Regions from separate parts of the Streptococcus vestibularis genome, predicted to be linked through region 2. Evidence: predicted binding sites of a transcription regulator. Region 2 holds the regulator's gene; each other region holds the start of a gene.

Region 1 (7,276 bases), 530 kb from region 2:
ATCTGTGAGAAACCTTTTACCCTGCATTTGGAAGAGTTTGAAGAGTTGGCTAAGCTTGCTCAAGAAAAAGAGCTTCTCTTGATAGAAGCAATAACAAATCAATATCTGGAAAATTTTAAAGTTATCAAGGACTCCTTATCTGAAATTGGTGATATCAAAATTGTTAACATCAATTATTCCCAATATTCGTCACGTTACGATGCCTTTAAGCGAGGGGAGATTGCTCCTGCCTTTAACCCTGAAATGGGTGGTGGAGCGCTTAGAGATCTTAATATCTATAATATTCACCTTCTTGTTGGCCTTTTTGGTAAGCCTAATCGTGTGGAATATCTACCTAATGTGGAGCGAGGAGTGGATACGTCAGGAATTTTAGTTTTGGACTATGGTAACTTTAAGGCTGTTGCCATTGGAGCTAAAGACTGTAGTGCGGAGATCCGTTCAACTATTCAAGGTGATAAGGGAGCTATTACTATTTTTGGTGCAACCAATACTCTTCCTGAAATTGGAGTCACACTCAATGGTCAGAAAGAGAGAGTTGTCAATCTTAATAGTCCACAACATCGTATGTATGATGAATTTGTGGCTTTTGAAAAGATGGTGGCGACCAAGGATTTTGACAGTGTTGCCAAGCAGTTGGAGCATAGCCACCAGGTCATGGAAGCCTTGGATCAAGCTTCGAAAGTTTTATAAAAAAAGAAGCTGTGGCGGTGGCCACGGCTTCTTTTGAATTTATACAGTTGTTGGGAATGAAATCTCAATCAATTTGTCAGTGTGTACTGTTCTAAGTTTGTCCATCAAAACGATATCTTTGTCGATTTTTCGTTTAAGGAAGAATTCACGGATAACTTCTAATTCGTTGTCTTTAACAGCACGATGTTTATTTGAAATCAAGAGTTCATAATGTTTAGGTGCTTGTGTAAAGACAACATCAGTATTCCCAGCAGAGTAGGTCTCTACGAGAAAGGCATCCGTGTTGTCTAGTTGGTTTTGAACGAGTTCTTGGTGTGTACGGGTCGTATTAATGAGTTTCATAGTTTCCTCCTAAGATTTGCCAGTTGTTATGTTGTTTGCTTTCCATTGTTCGATTCCCCATTTATGACTACCACGTTTTAGCTTGGCAATTGCCTCATCAATTGGAAACCATGCTAGGTTATTGAAATCTTCGAGGGGTTTGCCAATTTTTGAAAAATCTACAACTTCATAAATATAGGCTGGATTGTAATAGTAAGTGTCACGGTGGCTTGAATAGAAGTATTCATCAGCCTGGCCATAGTACTGGCCTAAAGTGGCTGTAAACCCAAGTTCTTCAATTAACTCGCGTTCTAATGCGCTATAGTGATCCTCGCCTGCTTCGATTTCTCCACCTGGGAGAAACCAAGCTCCGTTAGGAGCCTGGACTAAAATAATCTTTGTCTTTTCTTGGTTAGGAATCACAGCATAAACACCGTAACGTGTTTGATAATGAGCTCCCTCAACCTTGTCACCAAATGTTGGATTCATGAGTTGCTCCTTACGTTTATTTGCCTATATTATACTAAAATTTTGCTCATTTTCCTATTGATTTAGGCAGAATTAGGGATAAATTTGAAAATAGGAAATGAAAAGATAAATAAACCAAGTCGTAATGACTTGGTTTATTTGTTTAATCAGATTCTTTTGCTGCCTCAGCTTTTTGAGTAGCTTTTTCGACTTTTTTAGCAGACTTAATGGTAATGTGGCCTTTTGAAGTCATGACTGCCTTGAGATCTTTTTCATTTGGATTTTCAAGGTAGAAGTCGGTAATAGCATCTTCAATGTAATCTTGGATGGTACGACGTAGTGGTCGAGCACCCATCTTAGGATCGTAACCAAGGTCAACCAATTTTTCCTTAACTTTCTCTGTTACACTGAGGTGGATACCGTTGTTAGCCAAGCGTTGGTTGACATTATCAAGCATGAGGTCCACGATAGTAAGGAGATTTTCTTTGCTGAGGGCAGAGAATTCGATAATACCGTCAAAGCGGTTCATAAATTCAGGACTGAAGAAATCTCCAAGCTGGTTAAGAACAGAATTGGTACGATTTTCACGGGTAGCTCCAAAGCCAACGCTAGCTTCAACTTTACCAGTACCAGCATTTGATGTCATGATGATGATGGTATCCTTGAAGCTTACAGTGCGCCCTTGACCATCAGTCAAACGACCGTCGTCAAGTACTTGGAGGAACATGTGAAGAACGTCTGGGTGAGCTTTTTCAACCTCATCTAAAAGAATAAGTGAATAAGGATTACGGCGGACTTTTTCAGTCAACTGACCAGCTTCGTCGTAACCAACATATCCTGGAGGGGCACCAACCAATTTAGCAACAGCGTGTTTTTCCATGTATTCTGACATGTCGAAACGAATCATACTGTCAGCTGAACCAAAGAGTTCAATAGCCAATTGTTTAGAGAGCTCAGTTTTACCGACTCCTGTAGGACCTACGAAGAGGAAGCTACCAATTGGGCGGTTTGGAGCACCCAATCCAACACGATTACGGCGGATAGCTTTGGCAATCTTATCAACTGCAGCATCTTGTCCGATAACATGTGATTTAAGATCATCGGCAAGACTAAGAAGTTGTGATTGTTCTTTTTCTTTCAAATCACCGACAGGAATATTGGTCTTTTGTTCCACAATAGCTTCGATATGTTTTTCTGTGATGACAGGCATATCTTGGTCTTTGATGGTTTGCTTTTGCATTTCCTTGTATTTGGCAATTTGATCACGGAAGTAGGCAGCTTTTTCAAAGTCCTCGTCACGAGTAGCCTGAGCTTTAAGATTCTCTGCTTCAATCAAACGTTTGTCGATATCTTTAGGATCAACAAAATTGAGGGTCAAGTTCATCTTCGAACCAGCTTCATCCAGAAGGTCGATGGCCTTGTCTGGCAAGAAGCGGTCTTGAATGTAGCGGTTGGACAATTCTGCAGCTGCAGTAATGGCTTCATCAGTGTATTTGACATGGTGGTAGTCTTGATATTTAGGCTGAATACCACGCAAAATTGTGATTGTTTCCTCAACTGTTGGCTCATCTACCTTAACGGGTTGCATACGACGTTCGAGTGCAGCATCTTTCTCAATGATACGGTATTCGTTGAGTGTTGTTGCTCCAACAAGTTGAAGCTCTCCACGGGCAAGTGCAGGTTTTAAGATATTTCCAGCATCCATATTGCCATCCCCAGCATTACCAGCTCCTACAATTTCATGGATTTCGTCAATAAAGAGGATAACATCCTGACGTTGACGAATTTCTTCCATGAGTTTTTGCATGCGTTCTTCAAATTGGCCACGGATACCAGTCCCTTGAACCAGGCTGACCACATCAAGACGGATCACTTGCTTGCCTTGGAGTTTTTGTGGCACATTACCGTCAACAATTTTTTGGGCAAGTCCTTCGACTACAGCGGTTTTACCAACACCAGGCTCACCGATGAGAACAGGGTTGTTCTTGGTACGGCGGTTCAGGATTTCGATGACGCGAATAATTTCTTCGTCACGACCAATGACAGGATCAATGTCTCCACGACGAGCAATATTTGTGATATTAATTCCAAATTCTTCAAGAAGGCCTTGAGGTTGTTGAGGAGCTTGTTGGCGTGGTCCTTCTGGACGGCCTGGCCCTTGTGTATTGCCACCGTTTCCTCGGTTGCCTCCCTCTTGTGTTGGAGGTGTATTGGGAAGATCACCGTTAGAAGAACGGAAGTTATTTAGGTCGCTGAAGAAATCATCGAAGAAGTTGGAACCTCCTGTTTGATTGAATTGATTGAGGGGGTTTTGGGGGTCAGATTTCATGATTTTATAACAATTTTGACAGAGGTCAACTTGTTGCTGATTACCATTTACATTGGTATATAAATGAATACTAGCTTCATTAAGGTTACAGTTTTGACAGAGCATATCAGAACCTCTTTTCTATTTGAATTGGGAAAGACCTTTAATGAAAAAAACTTGGTCAAAAAAGGTCAAATCTATGACACCATTATAGCATGCAGAAGGTAGATTGCAAGTAAAAAGTATTTAGGTTTGGCACTCTCTTGACAAGAGTGCTGGTTTTGAATTTTAATTCAAAACCACTTGTATAAAATGAAAAAATATTATATAATATTTATATATTATTCAGAATGAAAGAGAGATACCTATGACACAAGCTAAATCCTTTTTAAAAGAAATCGACTTTACCAAGCAAGAACTCGAGGAGTTGATTGATTTATCCATAAAATTTAAACAGTTAAAAAAGGAAAGAATTCCGCATAAATATTTAGATGGCTTAAATATTGCCTTGATTTTTGAAAAAACATCTACAAGAACTCGCTCAGCTTTTACAGTGGCCGGTCAGGACCTAGGTATGAATGTGACCTACCTTGGTGCTGGAGACATTCAGCTGGGTAAGAAGGAATCTGTTGTTGATACGGCCAAGGTGCTTGGATCTATGTTTGATGGAATCGAATACCGTGGGTTTAAGCAAGAAGATGTCGAGGATTTGGCTAAGTACTCAGGTGTTCCGGTCTGGAATGGTTTGACGGATACCTGGCATCCAACTCAAATGATTGCGGATTTCATGACTTTGAAGGAGCGTTTTGGTAGTTTGGAAGATTTGACCATTGCCTATATTGGAGATGGTCGTAACAATATGGCTAATTCTCTCTTGGTGACATCGGCTATCTTGGGGGTTAATGTTAAGATTATTGCCCCAGAGGTGCTGCAACCCGAAGATGAGATTGTAGCCCTAGCTCAGAAACATAATAATGGTGCCGATTTAACCATTACAGATGATTTTTCAGAGGTCAAGGGAGTGGATATGCTTTATACGGATGTCTGGGTATCTATGGGTGAAGAGGTAGATTTTAAATCTCGTATTGATTTACTCTTGCCTTATCAAATTAATGCAGACCTACTAGCCAAGACAGAAAATCCAGATGTTATCGTTATGCATTGTCTCCCAGCCTTTCATGATCTCAATACCCAAATTGGAAAAGAAATCTATGACAAATATGGTTTGGCAGAGTTAGAAATTACAGATCAAGTCTTCCAAAAATACAGTGACATCATATTCCAAGAAGCTGAGAATCGTATGCATTCTATTAAGGCCATTATGTACAATTCCTTGAAAAATATTTAAAATTCCCCCATTTTTCCCATAAGTGTGATAAAATAAGTAAGAAATACACAATTAATAGGAGAAATAACATGGAATCACATTTGGTGAGAATCATTAACCGTCTTGAAATGATGGCGGCTGATGGTGGTAATTTGAAACGTAATTTTGAACGCGAAGGAGTAGTTGTTGCCGAAGTATCATTTAGTAACGATCCTGAAAATGGTCCAGTGTTCACATTGCGTGATGTTGAAGCTCGCGAGTCATACTCATTTGATAGCATCGACTTGATTGCAATGGAAATCTATGATTTGCTTTACTAATAATTAATTTGGATCCTCAGATAGGGGTCCAAAAATTCAAAATGCCTGGGACTCAATAGTTTCAGGTTTTTTTTAGGGCTAGAGTTTCAGTTTATGCTTGTTTTAATTACAAAAAATTGGAGTCACTTCAAAAGTTTTCGTAGAGTTTTTGATTGCTGTGCAATCTTTTATTTTTTATACTGAAATTCCGCATTTATAAGAAAAATACTTTATTATTATACAGTTTTCTGATATAATATTGAAGAATATTAGTAAGGAGTATCTTGATGAATTTTTCATTTCTACCACAGTTTTGGTCTTACTTTAACTATGGTGTCTTAGTAACAATTATGATTTCAGTCTGCGTGGTCTTCTTCGGAACCATCCTTGGGGTTTTGGTATCCTTGGCCAAGCGTTCTGGAATCAAACCTTTGGAGTGGTTGGTAAGCCTTTATGTTTGGGTTTTCCGTGGGACTCCTATGGTTGTGCAGATTATGATTGCTTTTAACCTCATCCACATGAATCTTCCAACTGTTCAGTTTGGGATTTTAAACCTTGATTTGTCACGTATCGTTCCAGGTATTATTGTCCTTTCTTTGAACAGTGGGGCTTATATTTCTGAGAGCGTGCGTGCAGGTATCGAGTCTATCCCTAAAGGTCAGGTTGAAGCTGCCTACTCACTTGGTATCCGTCCATGGAATACCATGCGTTATGTGGTCTTGCCTCAAGCTATTAAAAATATCTTGCCTGCCTTGGGTAACGAGTTCGTCACTATTATCAAGGATAGTTCACTTTTGCAAACTATCGGGGTTATGGAATTGTGGAATGGTGCACAAACTGTTGCAACTACAACCTACCTGACTTTGACACCGCTCTTGTTCGCAGCCTTCTATTATTTGATTGTGACAACGGCTATGACTGCACTCTTGAAACAAATGGAAAAACGACTTGGGGAGGGACGTAAATAATGGCAGAAACAATTATTGAGATTAAAAATCTCCACAAGTATTTTGGTAAAAACGAAGTTCTCAAAGGGATTGATTTAGATATTAAAAAAGGTGAAGTAGTGGTTATCATTGGTCCTTCAGGATCTGGTAAATCAACTTTCCTACGCTCAATGAACTTACTTGAAACGCCTACAAAAGGGGTAATTTCCTTTGAAGGTGTGGATATTACAGACAAGAGCAACGATATTTTTAAAATGCGTGAAAAGATGGGAATGGTTTTCCAACAGTTCAACCTCTTCCCTAATATGACAGTTAAAGAAAATATCACCTTGTCACCAATTAAGACTAAGGGTGTTTCTAAAGCTGATGCAGAAGCAAAGGCTATGGAACTTTTAGAAAAGGTTGGCTTGAAAGATAAGGCAGATGCCTACCCAACGAGTCTATCAGGTGGTCAGCAACAACGTATTGCGATTGCACGTGGTTTAGCTATGGATCCGGACGTTCTCTTGTTTGACGAACCTACATCAGCCCTTGATCCAGAAATGGTTGGTGAAGTTCTTGCAGTTATGCAAGACCTCGCTAAATCAGGGATGACAATGGCGATCGTTACCCACGAAATGGGCTTTGCCTATGAGGTAGCTGACCGTGTCATCTTTATGGATGGCGGTGTCATTGTCGAAGAAGGTACACCACAAGAGATCTTCGACAATACTAAGGAAGATCGTACCAAGGATTTCTTGAGTAAAGTTTTGTAATATATTCATTAAGTATGTATACATTGTTTGTGAAGGTTGGAACTTTTCCAGCCTTTTCTTTTTGTGTTCTGCTTTTCTAGAATCATTCTTGTTTAGGATAATATTGCGGAAAAGATGGATAAATATGCTATAATGATGCCATATCAAAAATAATAAAGTAG
Region 2 (7,276 bases):
TCCAGATGAGATCGATGTAATCATCCCAGCTAACGATGACGCTATTCGTGCCGTTAAATTGATCACTTCAAAAATGGCTGACGCTATCATCGAAGGTAACCAAGGGGAAGATGCTTCTGCAGATTTCCAAGAAGCAGCTGCAGCTGATTCAATTGAAGAAATCGTTGAAGTTGTCGAAGGGGACAATAACTAATCTTTAGGATTAGTTAGGGTATGATGCCCACTAAAGATACGACAAATACCTAAGGGGCGGGGCTCAGCCCAGCCCCTTAATTTTATAAAATAAATTTGGAGAAAAACAAAATGGCAGAAATTACAGCTAAACTTGTTAAGGAATTACGCGAAAAATCTGGTGCTGGTGTCATGGACGCTAAAAAAGCATTAGTTGAAGTTGATGGTGATATCGAAAAAGCGATTGAATTGCTTCGCGAAAAAGGTATGGCTAAAGCAGCTAAGAAAGCTGACCGTGTTGCAGCTGAAGGTTTGACTGGTGTTTACGTTAACGGTAACGTTGCAGCAGTTGTTGAAGTTAACGCTGAAACTGACTTCGTTGCGAAGAACGCTCAATTCGTTGAGTTGGTAAACGAAACAGCTAAAGTGATTGCTGAAGGTAAACCAGCTAACAACGAAGAAGCACTTGCATTGACTATGCCTTCAGGTGAAACTCTTGAAGCTGCATACGTAACTGCTACAGCTACTATCGGTGAAAAGATTTCATTCCGTCGTTTTGCAGTTGTTGAGAAAACTGATGCACAACACTTCGGAGCTTACCAACACAACGGTGGACGTATCGGTGTTGTTTCAGTTATCGAAGGTGGAGATGATGCTCTTGCAAAACAAATCTCAATGCACATCGCAGCGATGAAACCAACTGTTCTTTCATACACTGAATTGGATGAACAATTTGTTAAAGATGAATTGGCACAACTTAACCACGCTATCGATCAAGATAACGAAAGCCGTGCAATGGTTAACAAACCAGCTCTTCCACACCTTAAATATGGTTCTAAAGCTCAATTGACTGATGCTGTTCTTGCTCAAGCTGAAGAAGATATCAAAGCTGAGTTGGCTGCTGAAGGTAAACCAGAAAAAATCTGGGATAAAATCATCCCAGGTAAAATGGACCGCTTCTTGCTTGACAACACTAAAGTTGACCAAGCTTACACTCTTCTTGCTCAAGTTTACATCATGGACGACAGCAAAACAGTTGAAGCTTACCTTGAATCAGTAAACGCTTCAGTAGTAGAATTCATTCGCTTTGAAGTTGGTGAAGGTATCGAAAAAGCATCTAACGACTTTGAATCAGAAGTTGCAGCTACAATGGCAGCAGCACTTAACAACTAATTCTAGTTGCTAGATAAAAAGAAAGAAGTTACGTAAATGAATCGTAACTTCTTTTTTGTTGTTATTAAAAAACATCTGAGCATGCCCCAGACGTTAACAAAGTAATTAATGAGCGAAGGTATTTACACCAAGTAGAAGAGAGAGTGTTCCCATGATGATACCTGCAAGGATAACCCCAAGCATAACAGCAATAACACTACGTTTAAACTCCCAATCTAGGATAGATGCTGCTAGAGTACCAGTCCAAGCTCCTGTTCCTGGAAGTGGAATTCCTACAAAGAGTAGAAGGGACCAGAAGACACCCTTGTCTCCAGCGGCCTTTTCAAGTTTTTGGCCCCCACTGTGACCTTTTTTAAGACACCAGGTAAAGAAGCCACCAATCAGAGGTTTGTCTGTCCCCCATTCGAGAACACGGCGGGCGAAGAAGAAGATAATTGGGACTGGAATCATGTTCCCAATGACACAAAGAATGAGGGCCTGCCACCAAGGAATACCTGAGGCGATAGCAACAGGAACAGCTCCACGGAGCTCCACTAAAGGAATCATAGAGATTAAGAGTGCAATGATGTATTTCATGAGTAACCTTTCATAGGGAAATAAATAAGAGATAAGACTCAAAGTGAGATGAGCTTTATCAAGAGTGATAAGACTAGTACTACTGCGAAAGTGCTAAAAAGTACTTGTTGGATTAGATAGGTCTCAGCCTGTCAAAGTGGATAGAAAATTTGAATCAAACACTTTAAGTTACCTAATATTTTAGTCTTATTTATTGTATCTTATATGTTCTCTAATGACAACTTTAAAAAGCTTTTCGAGAGTATAGTTTCCCATGAGCTGACATTTTTGGTATAATAATAGTCAGTTATAGTCAAATTAGACTGGAGGAATTAAGATGGCAAGAAATACATCAGATAGTATAGAAGAATATATTAAAGAATTGCTGGGCCAGTCTGGAACTGCTGAGATTCAACGGTCGAACTTGGCAGATGCTTTTCAAGTAGTACCAAGTCAGATTAACTATGTTATCAAGACTCGTTTTACAGAGAGTCGTGGGTATATTGTTGAGAGTAAACGTGGTGGTGGCGGCTATATTCGCATTGTCAAAGTTAGATTCTCCGACAAACACCATATGATTAATGATTTGCTGCAAAATTTGGCAGATCAGCTCAGCGAGCAGGTATTTACAGACTTGATTCAGTTGCTTTTTGATGAAAAAATCATCACTGAACGTGAGGGAAATTTGATTTTAGCAACTGCTAGTGATGATGTTTTAGGCGCAGATGCGGCTGCTACTCGTTCGCGTATTCTACGCTCGCTATTACTTAGATTGGATAGAAAAGGAAATTAGATGACGACATATTCAAGAAAAATGCAGGCCATTTTCCATCGTGCTCAGCTTGAGGCAGAGCGTTTTGGAAGTCCTTTCTTGGAGACTTGGCATGTGCTTCTGGCTATGGTTGAGGTTCCAGGATCTGTAGCCTACTTAACCTTTACTGATTTTGAGGACCGTATTCGTGCGGAAGAGATTGAGACCGCTGCTGTACTAGCGATGGAGAAAAGTCCGAAAGACTTGTCTGAATCAGATATTATCGATTTACGTGCACAGTCACATGCTTTAGAGGCTATGTTGCAAGAGGCAGAGGGAATTGCTAGTGTGACTGGTGCTGTAGAGGTAGGGTCTGAACATGTATTGATGGCCTTCCTTCTTCATAAGGATTTGATGGTTTGTCGTCTCCTTGAAGTTGCTGGTTTTCAATATAAGGATGACAGCGATAAGCCTCGCATTATCGATTTACGACGTTCTTTGGAGCGTTACGCAGGTCTTAGTAAGCAAGATTTGAAGGCCATTCATGACCTTCGTAAGCCTAAAAAATCAAAGGCATCAGGAAATTTTGCTAATATGATGCAGCCTCCTCAATCTTCTACTGGGGAACTGTCAGATTACACCAAAGACTTAACGGCAGTAGCTGAGTCAGGTGCCCTTGATCCTGTTATTGGACGTGAGAAAGAAATTTCACGCATGATTCAGGTTTTGAGTCGTAAAACAAAGAATAACCCAGTTCTTGTGGGTGAAGCAGGTGTTGGTAAGACGGCACTTGCGCTTGGCTTGGCACAACGTATTGCTTCAGGCGAAGTACCTTTTGAGTTGGCTGATATGCGTATCTTAGAGCTTGATATGATGAGTGTGGTTGCAGGAACACGTTTCCGTGGCGATTTCGAAGAACGTATGAATCAAATCATTGATGAGATTGAAGCTGATGGAAAAATCATTCTCTTTATTGACGAATTGCATACGATTATTGGTTCTGGTTCAGGTATTGATAGTACCTTAGATGCGGCGAATATTTTGAAACCTGCTCTAGCACGTGGGACCCTTCATATGGTTGGAGCAACTACTCAAGCTGAGTACCAGAAGCATATTGAGAAAGATGCAGCTCTTTCTCGCCGTTTTGCTAAGATTACAATTGAGGAGCCAAGTGTAGCTGAGGCGATTGATATTCTAAAAGGCCTACGTTCGTCTTATGAAGACTATCATCGTGTAACGATTACTGATGAGGCAGTTGAGACAGCGGTCAAGGCGGCCCACCGTTATTTGACGAGTAAAAACTTACCTGACTCTGCCATTGATCTTTTAGATGAAGCGAGTGCAACTGTTCAAGGTAGTATCAGAAAAGAAGCCAAACGTGAGATAACATCTTTGGATGAAGCACTTCTATCTGGTGATATGAAGGCTGCTGTTAAACAATATAAAGCTAGCCAAAAAGCAAAATTACCAAAACCTGCCTTGGTAGATGCAGATCAGATTATGCAAACCCTTAGTCGTCTATCAGGTATTCCTGTTGAGAAGATGACTCAGGCAGATAGCAAGCGTTACTTGAATCTGGAAGCAGAGCTTCACAAACGTGTTATTGGTCAAGACGAAGCAGTTTCGGCGATTAGTCGTGCTATTCGTCGTAACCAGTCAGGTATTCGTACTGGAAAACGTCCGATTGGTTCCTTCATGTTCCTTGGACCTACTGGTGTTGGTAAGACAGAATTGGCCAAGGCTTTGGCGGAAGTTCTCTTTGATGATGAGTCAGCTTTGCTTCGTTTTGATATGTCAGAATACATGGAAAAATTTGCGGCTAGCCGACTTAACGGTGCTCCTCCAGGTTATGTTGGATATGATGAGGGTGGTGAATTAACAGAGAAAGTTCGCAATAAGCCTTACTCAGTCCTCCTCTTTGACGAGGTGGAAAAGGCTCACCCAGATATTTTCAACATCCTCTTACAGGTTTTGGATGACGGTGTTTTGACAGATAGCCGTGGTCGTAAGGTTGACTTTTCAAACACTATCATCATTATGACCTCAAACTTGGGAGCGACTGCTCTTCGTGATGATAAGACCGTTGGTTTTGGAGCCCAAGAAATTTCTCATAATCACCAAGCTATGCAGTCACGTATTATGGAAGAACTTAAGAAAGCCTACCGTCCAGAATTTATTAACCGTATTGATGAGAAGGTTGTCTTCCATAGTCTTGAGGAAGAGCAGCTTCGTGAGATTGTCAAGATTATGGTGAAACCGTTGGTATCAGCTTTGGCTGAAAAAGGGATTGACTTGAAATTCCAACCAGCTGCCCTTAAGCATTTAGCTAAAGATGGCTATGATGTTGAGATGGGTGCTCGTCCATTACGTCGTACGATTCAAACTCAAGTGGAGGATAAATTATCTGAGCTCTTACTAGGTAACCAAGTAGTTAGTGGACAAACTCTTAAAATCGGCTGCTCGAAAGATAAATTAACCTTTACAGTAGTGTAAAAATCAAACAAAAAGACAGATTACAGGTGTAGTTTGTCTTTTTTTGTGTCAATAGGAATCAATGTAGAGCCCATCTTTCTGTAAAGTAGGTGTAAAAGAAAAAGCCGAGCCACGCTCGACTGTAAGTATTAGAGTTTCTCGTTGACAAAGGTGACAAAGTGATTCCACCAAACCTTGAGGAAGAAGCTTTTCTTAACTTCTTTACCAGCAACCAGTTCCATGCTTGGCATGCCTTGATTAGGTAGGTAGCCTTCTCCTACAAGATCCTTATCTTCAAAGGTGGCTGTTCCCACCTTGTCTCCTGCCTTGACAGGGGCTTGCATCTGGTTGGTAGTGACTTTAATGTGTTTGTTATTGTTGGCATCTATTTTTTGGATAATATTAAAGTCAGACTTAGCGACGGCAGTGACTTGCTTAGATTTACCATCAAGGACAGAGGCTTGACTTTTACCGATGGCTTGTCCTTTTTTGGCAATGGTCTTGCTTTCCCAATGATAGACTACGTAGTTAAGTAGGTCGTTAGTTGCAGTGAAACGGGCGTAATCATCAGTATCGGTATTATCAGAATTCAAAATGACTGTGATAATGCTCATGCCACTTTCATTTGAGTGGGCCACGAAGGAAGCACCAGCCAAGTCGGTGGTACCTGTTTTTAGACCATCAACTCCTTTACGGTAACTAGGTTGTCCCTTAAGCATATAGTTGGAGGTTTTGAGTTTGTTGACACCATCAAAGTCAGCCTCAGTTTTTTTAGTGATATCGAGAATTTCAGGATATTCTTTCACCACGTGTTGCGCAATGACAGCAACGTCCTTAGCACTCATGGTGTTTTCTTCGTCAGATTTAGAGCCTGGATAGATATTGTCACCTAAGTAAGAATTATTGAGACCAGAGGCATTGACAATCTTGGCATCAGTGATACCCCAATCTTTAAGTTGGGCTTTCATCATGTCGACAAACTTACTTTCGGTTCCTCCGATTTCCTCGGCTAGAGCAATAGATGCACTGTTGGCACTGGCAATAAGGGTTGCGTCAAGAAGTTGTTTGACAGTGTATTTGCGGGCATCTAGTGGAATATTAGATACTCCGGCACTGACAGTTAGTTCAAAGGGATAGTCAGAAATATCAACTTTGCTGTTCCATTTGAGGTCTCCCTGATCTACCGCTTTATAAACCATATAGGCTGTTAGGAGCTTGGTAATAGAGCCAATTCCAGCAGAGGTAGTGGCATCTTTTTCGTATAAAATTTTGCCAGTATTAGCTTCGACAGCGACGGCATGTTTGGCTGCGGCATCATATCCTTTTTTCTTATCTGCTGCAAAAGCAGGGGCTACGCTTCCCAGACAGAGTAAGAAGGTCATCATAAGCGTAATCAGTTTTTTCATGGTTTGTTCCTTCATGTGTTTTGGATATTTATTATACCACATTTTGAGAGGAACTTAAGGTGTTGAGAATGGGCTTTTACTTACAAGACCAATTTTGAAGGCAAGATAAAACTACCTTTTGATATTTAAAAGGTAGTTTTGTGTTTACTTATTTCCTGTAAAGAAATTAACGATATGGTTCCACCAAACTTTTAAGAAGAAACTTTTCTTGATAGATTGGTTGGCTGTTACCGAAATTTGAGGGGGATCAGAGATGTAACCTGTTCCTACGAGATCCTTGTCATCAAAGGTTGCTGTTCCAATAGTGTCGCCTTTTTTGATAGGTGCTGTTATAGTTTTTGCTTTGATTTTAACAGCATCATTTTTGCTGTTTATTTTTTGAACGACTATAAGGTCTGACTCGAGCTTAGCAGAGATGGTTTGACTGTCTCCATCGGCTACCTTAATATCATTTTTCTTGACGATTTGTCCTTTGGTGTTGAGGGTTTTGATTTCCCAGTTTTGAGTCACATAATCTAGCAACTCATTTGTGGCTGTGAATCTGGCAGCTTCATCCTCTCCGCCATTGTCCGCATTCATAACAACTGTAATCAAACTCATGCCATTTTCATTGGAGTGGGCTACAAAGGATGCCCCTGCAAGTTCGGTTGTTCCAGTTTTGAGTCCATCAACGCCTTTACGGTAGTTGTCTTGTCCCTCCAACATATAGTTGTGTGTCGTTAATTTGTTGTCACCTTCGAAGTCAGTT
Region 3 (7,276 bases), 260 kb from region 2:
AACCCACTTATGATTGAGTTTGACATTGAAAAAGTGGCAAAAATTGCTCATGATAAGGGTGCAGTGGTTATTGTTGATAATACTTTCTATAGCCCAATCTATCAAACACCGATTACTCAAGGTGCTGATATCGTTGTACATTCAGCTACTAAATACCTATCAGGTCATAATGATGTTTTGGCTGGTGTTGTTGTGACTAGCAACCAAGAATTTTACGATAAACTTTATTATAACCTCAATACTACGGGTCCTACCTTATCACCATTTGATAGCTATATGCTCATGCGTGGTCTTAAGACCTTAAAACTTCGTATGGAAGCATCGACAGCTAATGCTCAAGAAGTTGTAGCTTTCTTAGAAAAGTCACCGGCTGTTAAGGAAGTTCTCTATCCAGGCAAGGGTGGGATGATTTCCTTCAAAGTGGCTGATCAAGACAAGATTCCAACCATTATCAATTCTCTAAAGGTCTTTACCTTTGCAGAGAGCCTAGGTGGTGTCGAAAGCTTGATTACCTACCCAACGACACAAACCCACGCAGATATTCCAAGTGATGTACGTGCTTCCTATGGTTTGACAGACGACTTGCTTCGTCTTTCAATTGGTATTGAAGCAGCACAAGATTTGATTGTTGACTTGGAAAATGCCCTTAGTCTTTAAGGAGTTATCTATGACACGTTATGATTTTACAACACAACCAGATCGCTTAAATCAAAACACTATGAAATGGCACGAAGCCGAAAGTGATCCAGAACTACTTGAGCTTTGGGTTGCTGACATGGACTTCTTACCTGTTCCTGAAATTAGAGATGCGGTCATCAACTATGCTGAAACGCATATCTTTGGTTACCCTTATCCAAGTGATGAGCTTTACCAATCCATCATAGATTGGGAAAAAAATCAACATGGCTATTCAGTTGATAAGGCGAGTATTGTGCTTATTGAAGGGGTTGTCCCAGCTATTTCAACAGCTATTCAGGCCTTTACGAAAGAAGGCGATGCTGTTCTCATTAATACACCAGTTTATCCGCCTTTTGCTCGTTCTGTCCGCTTGAATAATCGCAAGTTGATTGAGAATAGTCTTGTTAAGGTTAACGGGCATTTTGAAATTGATTTTGAGCAATTGGAACGTGATATTGTAGGCGATGATGTAAAACTCTATGTCTTCTGTAGTCCACATAATCCAGGTGGTCGTGTCTGGACTAAGGAAGAATTGACCAAGGTAGCAGACCTTTGCCAGAAACATGGTGTTCTCTTGGTATCTGATGAAATCCATCAAGACTTGGCCTTGTATGGCAATAAGCATATCTCTCTAAATACAATTTCAGACGCCTATAAGGATTTCACTTTGGTCCTTAGTTCAGCGACAAAAACCTTTAATATTGCTGGTACCAAGAATAGTTTTACCATCATTGAAAATGAAGACTTGCGTAAGTCCTTTAAACAAAAACAATTGGCTAATAATCAACATGAAATTCCAACCATTGGTTTGATTACAACCCAAGCTGCCTTTACCTACGGTCAACCTTGGCTAGAGGAATTGAAGACAGTTTTTGAAACTAATATTGACCTTTTAACTAAGGAGCTTAGTGAAAAGACTAATATCGAAGTTATGAAACCTGAGGGAACTTATTTGGTCTGGCTTGATTTTTCAGCTTATAATCAAGATCATAATGAACTTGGACGTTTGCTTAAAGAAGAATCTAAGGTAGTGCTAAATGACGGTATTACTTTCGGTTCTGAAGGAGAAAAACATTTCCGATTTAACGTAGCTACGCCAACTAAAGTTGTTGCTGAAGGTGTGAAACGTTTGGTTTCTGTCTTTGGAAATTAGTCAAAACCACCCGTGAGAACGTTTGGTTTTGACTGCGGCTATTGGTAGCTTAGCAGTTCTTGGCTATTGTTTAGCAACAGGTAAGATTCATCTATTTAAAAATAAAATTGGCTCCTTTCCAAAAACGTTTGTAATTAAAGCAAGCGTTTTTTTTGTGTTTTTGATATAATGGAGTGAATATAAAGCAAAGGAAGAAACTATTATGGGTAAATTTCAAGTTATTTCACATCCATTGATTCAACACAAACTCTCAATCTTACGTCGTGAGGATACCTCTACTAAGGACTTCCGTGAGTTGGTTGATGAAATCGCTATGCTTATGGGTTATGAAGTATCGCGTGATCTCCCTCTTGAAGAGGTTGAAATTCAAACACCAATTACAAAAACAGCTCAAAAACAACTTTCTGGTAAAAAATTGGCAATTGTTCCAATCCTTCGTGCGGGTATTGGTATGGTCGATGGTTTGCTTAGCCTCGTACCTGCAGCAAAAGTTGGTCATATTGGTATGTACCGTGATGAAGAAACACTTGAGCCAGTTGAGTACTTGGTTAAATTGCCAGAAGATATTGATCAACGTCAGATTTTTGTAGTGGACCCAATGCTTGCAACTGGTGGTTCAGCAATTTTGGCGGTGGATTCACTAAAAAAACGTGGAGCAGCTAATATCAAGTTTGTATGTTTAGTTGCCGCACCAGAAGGTGTAAAAAAATTGCAAGATGCTCACCCAGATATTGATATATACACAGCATCTTTGGATGAGAAACTTAATGAGAATGGTTATATTGTTCCAGGTCTTGGAGATGCAGGTGACCGTCTGTTTGGTACAAAATAAGTTGAAAAGGGAAAATTTCCCTTTTTTTAATAGGGTAATGACTTAGGAAATCTTAATAATAACCTGTTTTTTTACTTATTTAGCACTCTTTTTAAATGAGTGCTAAGAAAAATGTTTTTTATTTGACCTAATTTGACTAAAATCATATAATAACATCAAGACAATATTAAAAGGAGAATTCATATGATTCCTGTAGTTATTGAACAAACATCACGTGGTGAACGTTCTTATGACATTTACTCACGTTTGCTCAAGGATCGTATTATCATGTTAACAGGTCCTGTAGAAGATAATATGGCAAACTCAATTATCGCTCAACTCTTGTTCTTAGATGCCCAAGACAATACAAAAGATATCTATCTTTATGTTAATACACCTGGTGGGTCAGTTTCAGCAGGTCTTGCCATTGTCGATACAATGAACTTCATCAAGTCTGATGTTCAAACCATCGTTATGGGTATGGCAGCATCAATGGGTACAATTATCGCTTCAAGCGGTACTAAAGGTAAACGTTTCATGTTGCCAAATGCAGAATACATGATTCACCAACCAATGGGTGGTACTGGTGGTGGTACTCAACAAACAGATATGGCTATCGCAGCTGAACACTTGCTCAAGACTCGTAATAACTTGGAGCAAATCTTGGCTGATAATTCTGGTCAGTCAATTGAAAAAGTTCATGTTGATGCTGAACGTGATAATTGGATGAGTGCCCAAGAAACACTTGAATATGGCTTCATTGATGAAATCATGACCAACAACCAATTAAAATAAGCCTAGCTTATCTAAGATAAAAGTCAGATGCTAATCGGTTTATATAAGAACCGTTTCATCTGACTTTTTGTGTTATAATAGGAAACATGTTAATAATCAATGAGGAGCTACTTGCTATTGATCAAGCAATAGACAGTCTTGTTTTACATTTTCTAAGACTGCCAGAAGTAGAAAATTACCGTTTAAAACGGCAGAAATTAGAAAATACCAGAGAACTTCAAGAGCTACTTTTGGAATTTCAGGAATTAAAGGAAAGCTATGATAAGGCTAAGGAGTATGAGTCTTTTAGACCAGATGTGAGAGACTTGAAACGTCAGGTTTTGCGAATGAAGCGACAAATTGATCTCAACGAGGTGGTTATAGGCTATCGTCAGGCGGAGTTCGATTTACAGATAATACTAGCTTCACTTGGCGAGGAGGTTGCTCAAGCTATCTCAAATCAAATTTTCATTGATACTAGGCTACCTCTTGCACCTCATAAACCTCATCATAAAAAGGGTGATACTAACATAAAGGAGAAGATGAGTCATGATTAAGCGTCAAGGAATTATTGTTTATTTATACTATAATAGAGACTTACGTAAGATTGCCAAGTTTGGCGATGTTATCTACCATTCTTATAAGATGCGTTATGTGCACCTTTATGTAGATCAAGACAGGGTTAAGGACATCTTGACAGAGCTTGAAGGAATGAAGGCGGTCAAAAAAGTTCTTCCTTCTTATTATTCTGATATTGATATGGATTTTGTAGGTAGTCTGGAACGCTACGACACCTCGGTCCCTGAACATTTTAAAAACTTTTCTCTTTAGCTAGGAGAAAAGTTTTTTTATTCTTAAAGTGTTATTTTAAAAGCAATGGAAACGATTACTGTAGTTGAATCTTAGTTATGTGTGGTTGACAATTGTCTGATAATTCTGTAATCTATAAGGTGGACTTTTTTAAGAAAATATTAAGGAGAAATCTTATGTCTAAAAAGATCACACTTATTGTGTTAGCCTTTTTTGCTTCCATTTTCTTGGTTGCCTGTGGCAAGTCACCAGATGTGACTGCTAATGCCAAAGGTACTAAGATTGGGGATACAATCAAAATTGGTGTTAACATGGAGTTGACAGGTGCTGTTGCGGCCTATGGTAAGGCAGAGCAGAATGGTATTAAGTTGGCTGTTGATGAAATTAATAAAGCAGGTGGCGTCGATGGCAAGAAACTTGAGCTTGTCACAAAAGATAATAAATCTGAAAACGCTGAAGCTTCAACATCCTCAACGAACTTGGCTATTCAGAGTAATGTAAATGCTATAGTTGGTCCAGCGACATCAGGTGCTGTCGCTGCGGCTAGCATCGTCTCACAAAAAACAGGGGTTCCTTTGCTGACACCTTCAGGTACGCAGGATGACCTTACGGTAGATACTAACGGAGCTAAGAAATTTGTTTTCCGTACAACCTTTAAGGACAGCTACCAAGGTAAAGTTTTGGCAGCTTATTCTTACAGTAATTTGAATGCTAAGAAAGTAGTTCTCTACTATGATAATGCCTCAGACTATGCCAAAGGTATTGCAGACGAGTTTAAACGCGAATATAAGGGGCAAATTGTTACTGAGGCTACCTTTGCGTCAGGTGACAAGGACTATCAGTCAGCTTTGACTAAATTTAAAGACCTTGACTATGATGCGATTGTAATGCCTGGTTACTATACTGAGACTGGTATTATCACTAAACAAGCACGTGACCTTGGAATTGATAAACCAATCCTTGGACCTGATGGGTTCAGTGATGCGAAATTTACTGAGCTTGCAGGTAAAAAGAATGCTTCAAACGTCTACTATGTATCAGGATATTCAACAAATGTTGCTCTTTCTGACAAGGCATCAGGTTTCATTGAAGCATATAAGAAAGCTTACAACACTGAACCAAATATGTTTGCTGCTCTAGCTTACGATTCTGTTTATATGATTGCAGAAGCATCAAAAGATACGAAAACTTCAGTTGATATTGCCGATAACTTAGCACATTTGAAAAACTTTGTCGGGGTTACTGGTAAAATGACGATTGATAAGGATCATAACCCTATTAAAGCAGCTCTTATGGTTAAAAGAGATAATGGTGAAGAAGTTTCAGCGGAAGCCGTTGAAATTGAAAAATAATCTGTTATCTATACTGAAAATGAACTAGAAAGTTTGGTTATATATGTTTTTTGAACAACTTCCCCAACAACTAGTCAATGGTATTATCTTGGGTAGTATCTATGCCCTACTTGCCCTTGGATATACCATGGTTTATGGGATTATCAAATTGATTAACTTTGCCCATGGAGACATCTATATGATGGGTGCCTTCGTTGGTTACTATGCGATTAACAGCTTGAAGATGAACTTCTGGATTGCCCTTGTGTTTTCTATGATTGTCTGTGCAATTTTAGGGGTAGTTATTGAATTCTTGGCTTATCGTCCACTCCGTAATTCAACACGTATTTCTGCCTTGATAACGGCCATTGGTGTGTCATTCTTTCTTGAGTACATCATGGTTTACTTTGTAGGTGCAGATACACGTTCATTCCCACAATCAATCAAGATGCATACTTATCATCTTGGGTCAATTTCTGTGACAAATGTGCAGTTGCTCATTTTGGTAGTTGCTCTTGTACTTATGGTTGCTCTTCAGTTGATCGTTAAGAAGACTAAGATGGGTAAAGCTATGCGTGCTGTATCTGTAGATAGCGACGCAGCAGAGTTGATGGGTATTAATGTTAATAATACGATTAGCTTCACTTTTGCTCTTGGATCATCACTTGCAGGGGCTGCCGGTGTCCTCATTGGTCTTTACTATAACTCAATTGAACCTCTTATGGGGATGACTCCGGGTATTAAAGCTTTTGTTGCCGCTGTTCTTGGTGGTATCGGTATTATTCCTGGTGCAGCACTCGGTGGTTTTGTTATCGGTATTTTAGAGACTTTGTCAACTGCAATTGGTTTATCAAGTTACCGTGATGCCATTGTTTATGGTGTCTTGATAGTTATCCTCTTGCTTCGTCCAGCGGGTATTCTCGGTAAAAATGTGAAAGAGAAGGTGTAAGACATGAAAAAAAATCTAAAAGTAAACCTTATTTGGTTTGGTCTTATCATTGGACTCTTCCTTATCTTGAAAGGTCTTGAACTTTCAGGTATTATGAATCTTTACTACATCCAAATCTTAATGGGAATTGGGATTTCAATCCTTATGGGACTTGGTACTAACTTAGTTCTTGGTTTCTCCGGACAATTTACACTTGGACAAGCCGGTTTCATGGCAATCGGTGCGTACTCATCAGCTATCATCACTGGCATGATGCCAACTTATGATGGTTTCTACCTCTCAATGGTTGTAGGTGTCATCATCGCAGCTGTCGTTGCCCTTATTTTTGGTATACCTACCCTTCGTTTGAAAGGTGACTATCTTGCTATTGCAACTCTCGGTATGGCTGAAATTATCCGTATCATTATCGTTAATGGTGGTGAATTGACCAATGGTGCCGCTGGTTTGACTGGAATTCTTCCTTATACAAGCTGGCCTGTCATCTATTTCTTTGTAGTTATCATTACAATCTTGGTACTCAATTTCTTGCGTTCAGCAACTGGTCGCCAAGCAATCACTCTTCGTGAAGATGAAATTGCTGCAGAGTCAATGGGTGTCAATGTTACAAAAATGAAGGTTATTATATTCGTTATCGGTGCCATGATTTCAGCGATTGCTGGTTCACTTTATGTCAGCTATATCGGGACTGTCGTGCCAAAAGACTTCACAATCATGAAGTCAATTGATTACCTTATCATTGCCGTTCTTGGAGGTCTTGGATCAATTACAGG

What was found. The regulator CtsR, encoded in region 2, represses protease genes until heat stress. The targets are predictions, from matches to a motif close to TTGGTCAAAAAAGGTCAAANA.
Region 1: a site for CtsR is predicted at 3,965-3,985, ahead of EL076_RS03175 (ATP-dependent Clp protease ATP-binding subunit). Genes of this name have one in related genera too.
Region 3: a site for CtsR is predicted at 2,783-2,803, ahead of EL076_RS01905 (ATP-dependent Clp protease proteolytic subunit). Genes of this name have one in related genera too.

What each region holds. Positions count from the first base shown of each region.
Region 1 covers NZ_LR134275.1:620,126-627,401, forward strand. The annotation lists gene EL076_RS03160 (Gfo/Idh/MocA family protein) at 1-690, shown strand, start outside; gene EL076_RS03165 (DUF1827 family protein) at 730-1,032, opposite strand; gene EL076_RS03170 (NUDIX hydrolase) at 1,042-1,500, opposite strand; gene EL076_RS03175 (ATP-dependent Clp protease ATP-binding subunit) at 1,643-3,913, opposite strand; gene argF (ornithine carbamoyltransferase) at 4,155-5,135, shown strand; gene EL076_RS03185 (DUF1797 family protein) at 5,204-5,434, shown strand; gene EL076_RS03190 (amino acid ABC transporter permease) at 5,701-6,381, shown strand; gene EL076_RS03195 (amino acid ABC transporter ATP-binding protein) at 6,381-7,115, shown strand.
Region 2 covers NZ_LR134275.1:85,376-92,651, forward strand. The annotation lists gene rpsB (30S ribosomal protein S2) at 1-193, shown strand, start outside; gene tsf (translation elongation factor Ts) at 304-1,344, shown strand; gene EL076_RS00525 (COG2426 family protein) at 1,450-1,920, opposite strand; gene EL076_RS00530 (CtsR family transcriptional regulator) at 2,237-2,692, shown strand; gene EL076_RS00535 (ATP-dependent Clp protease ATP-binding subunit) at 2,693-5,143, shown strand; gene pbp3 (D-alanyl-D-alanine carboxypeptidase PBP3) at 5,272-6,528, opposite strand; gene pbp3 (D-alanyl-D-alanine carboxypeptidase PBP3) at 6,673-7,276, opposite strand, start outside.
Region 3 covers NZ_LR134275.1:349,017-356,292, forward strand. The annotation lists gene EL076_RS01890 (cystathionine gamma-synthase) at 1-657, shown strand, start outside; gene EL076_RS01895 (MalY/PatB family protein) at 668-1,831, shown strand; gene upp (uracil phosphoribosyltransferase) at 2,034-2,663, shown strand; gene EL076_RS01905 (ATP-dependent Clp protease proteolytic subunit) at 2,847-3,437, shown strand; gene EL076_RS01910 (YlbF family regulator) at 3,524-3,973, shown strand; gene EL076_RS01915 (DUF2129 domain-containing protein) at 3,966-4,247, shown strand; gene EL076_RS01920 (ABC transporter substrate-binding protein) at 4,403-5,578, shown strand; gene EL076_RS01925 (branched-chain amino acid ABC transporter permease) at 5,622-6,506, shown strand; gene EL076_RS01930 (branched-chain amino acid ABC transporter permease) at 6,510-7,276, shown strand, end outside.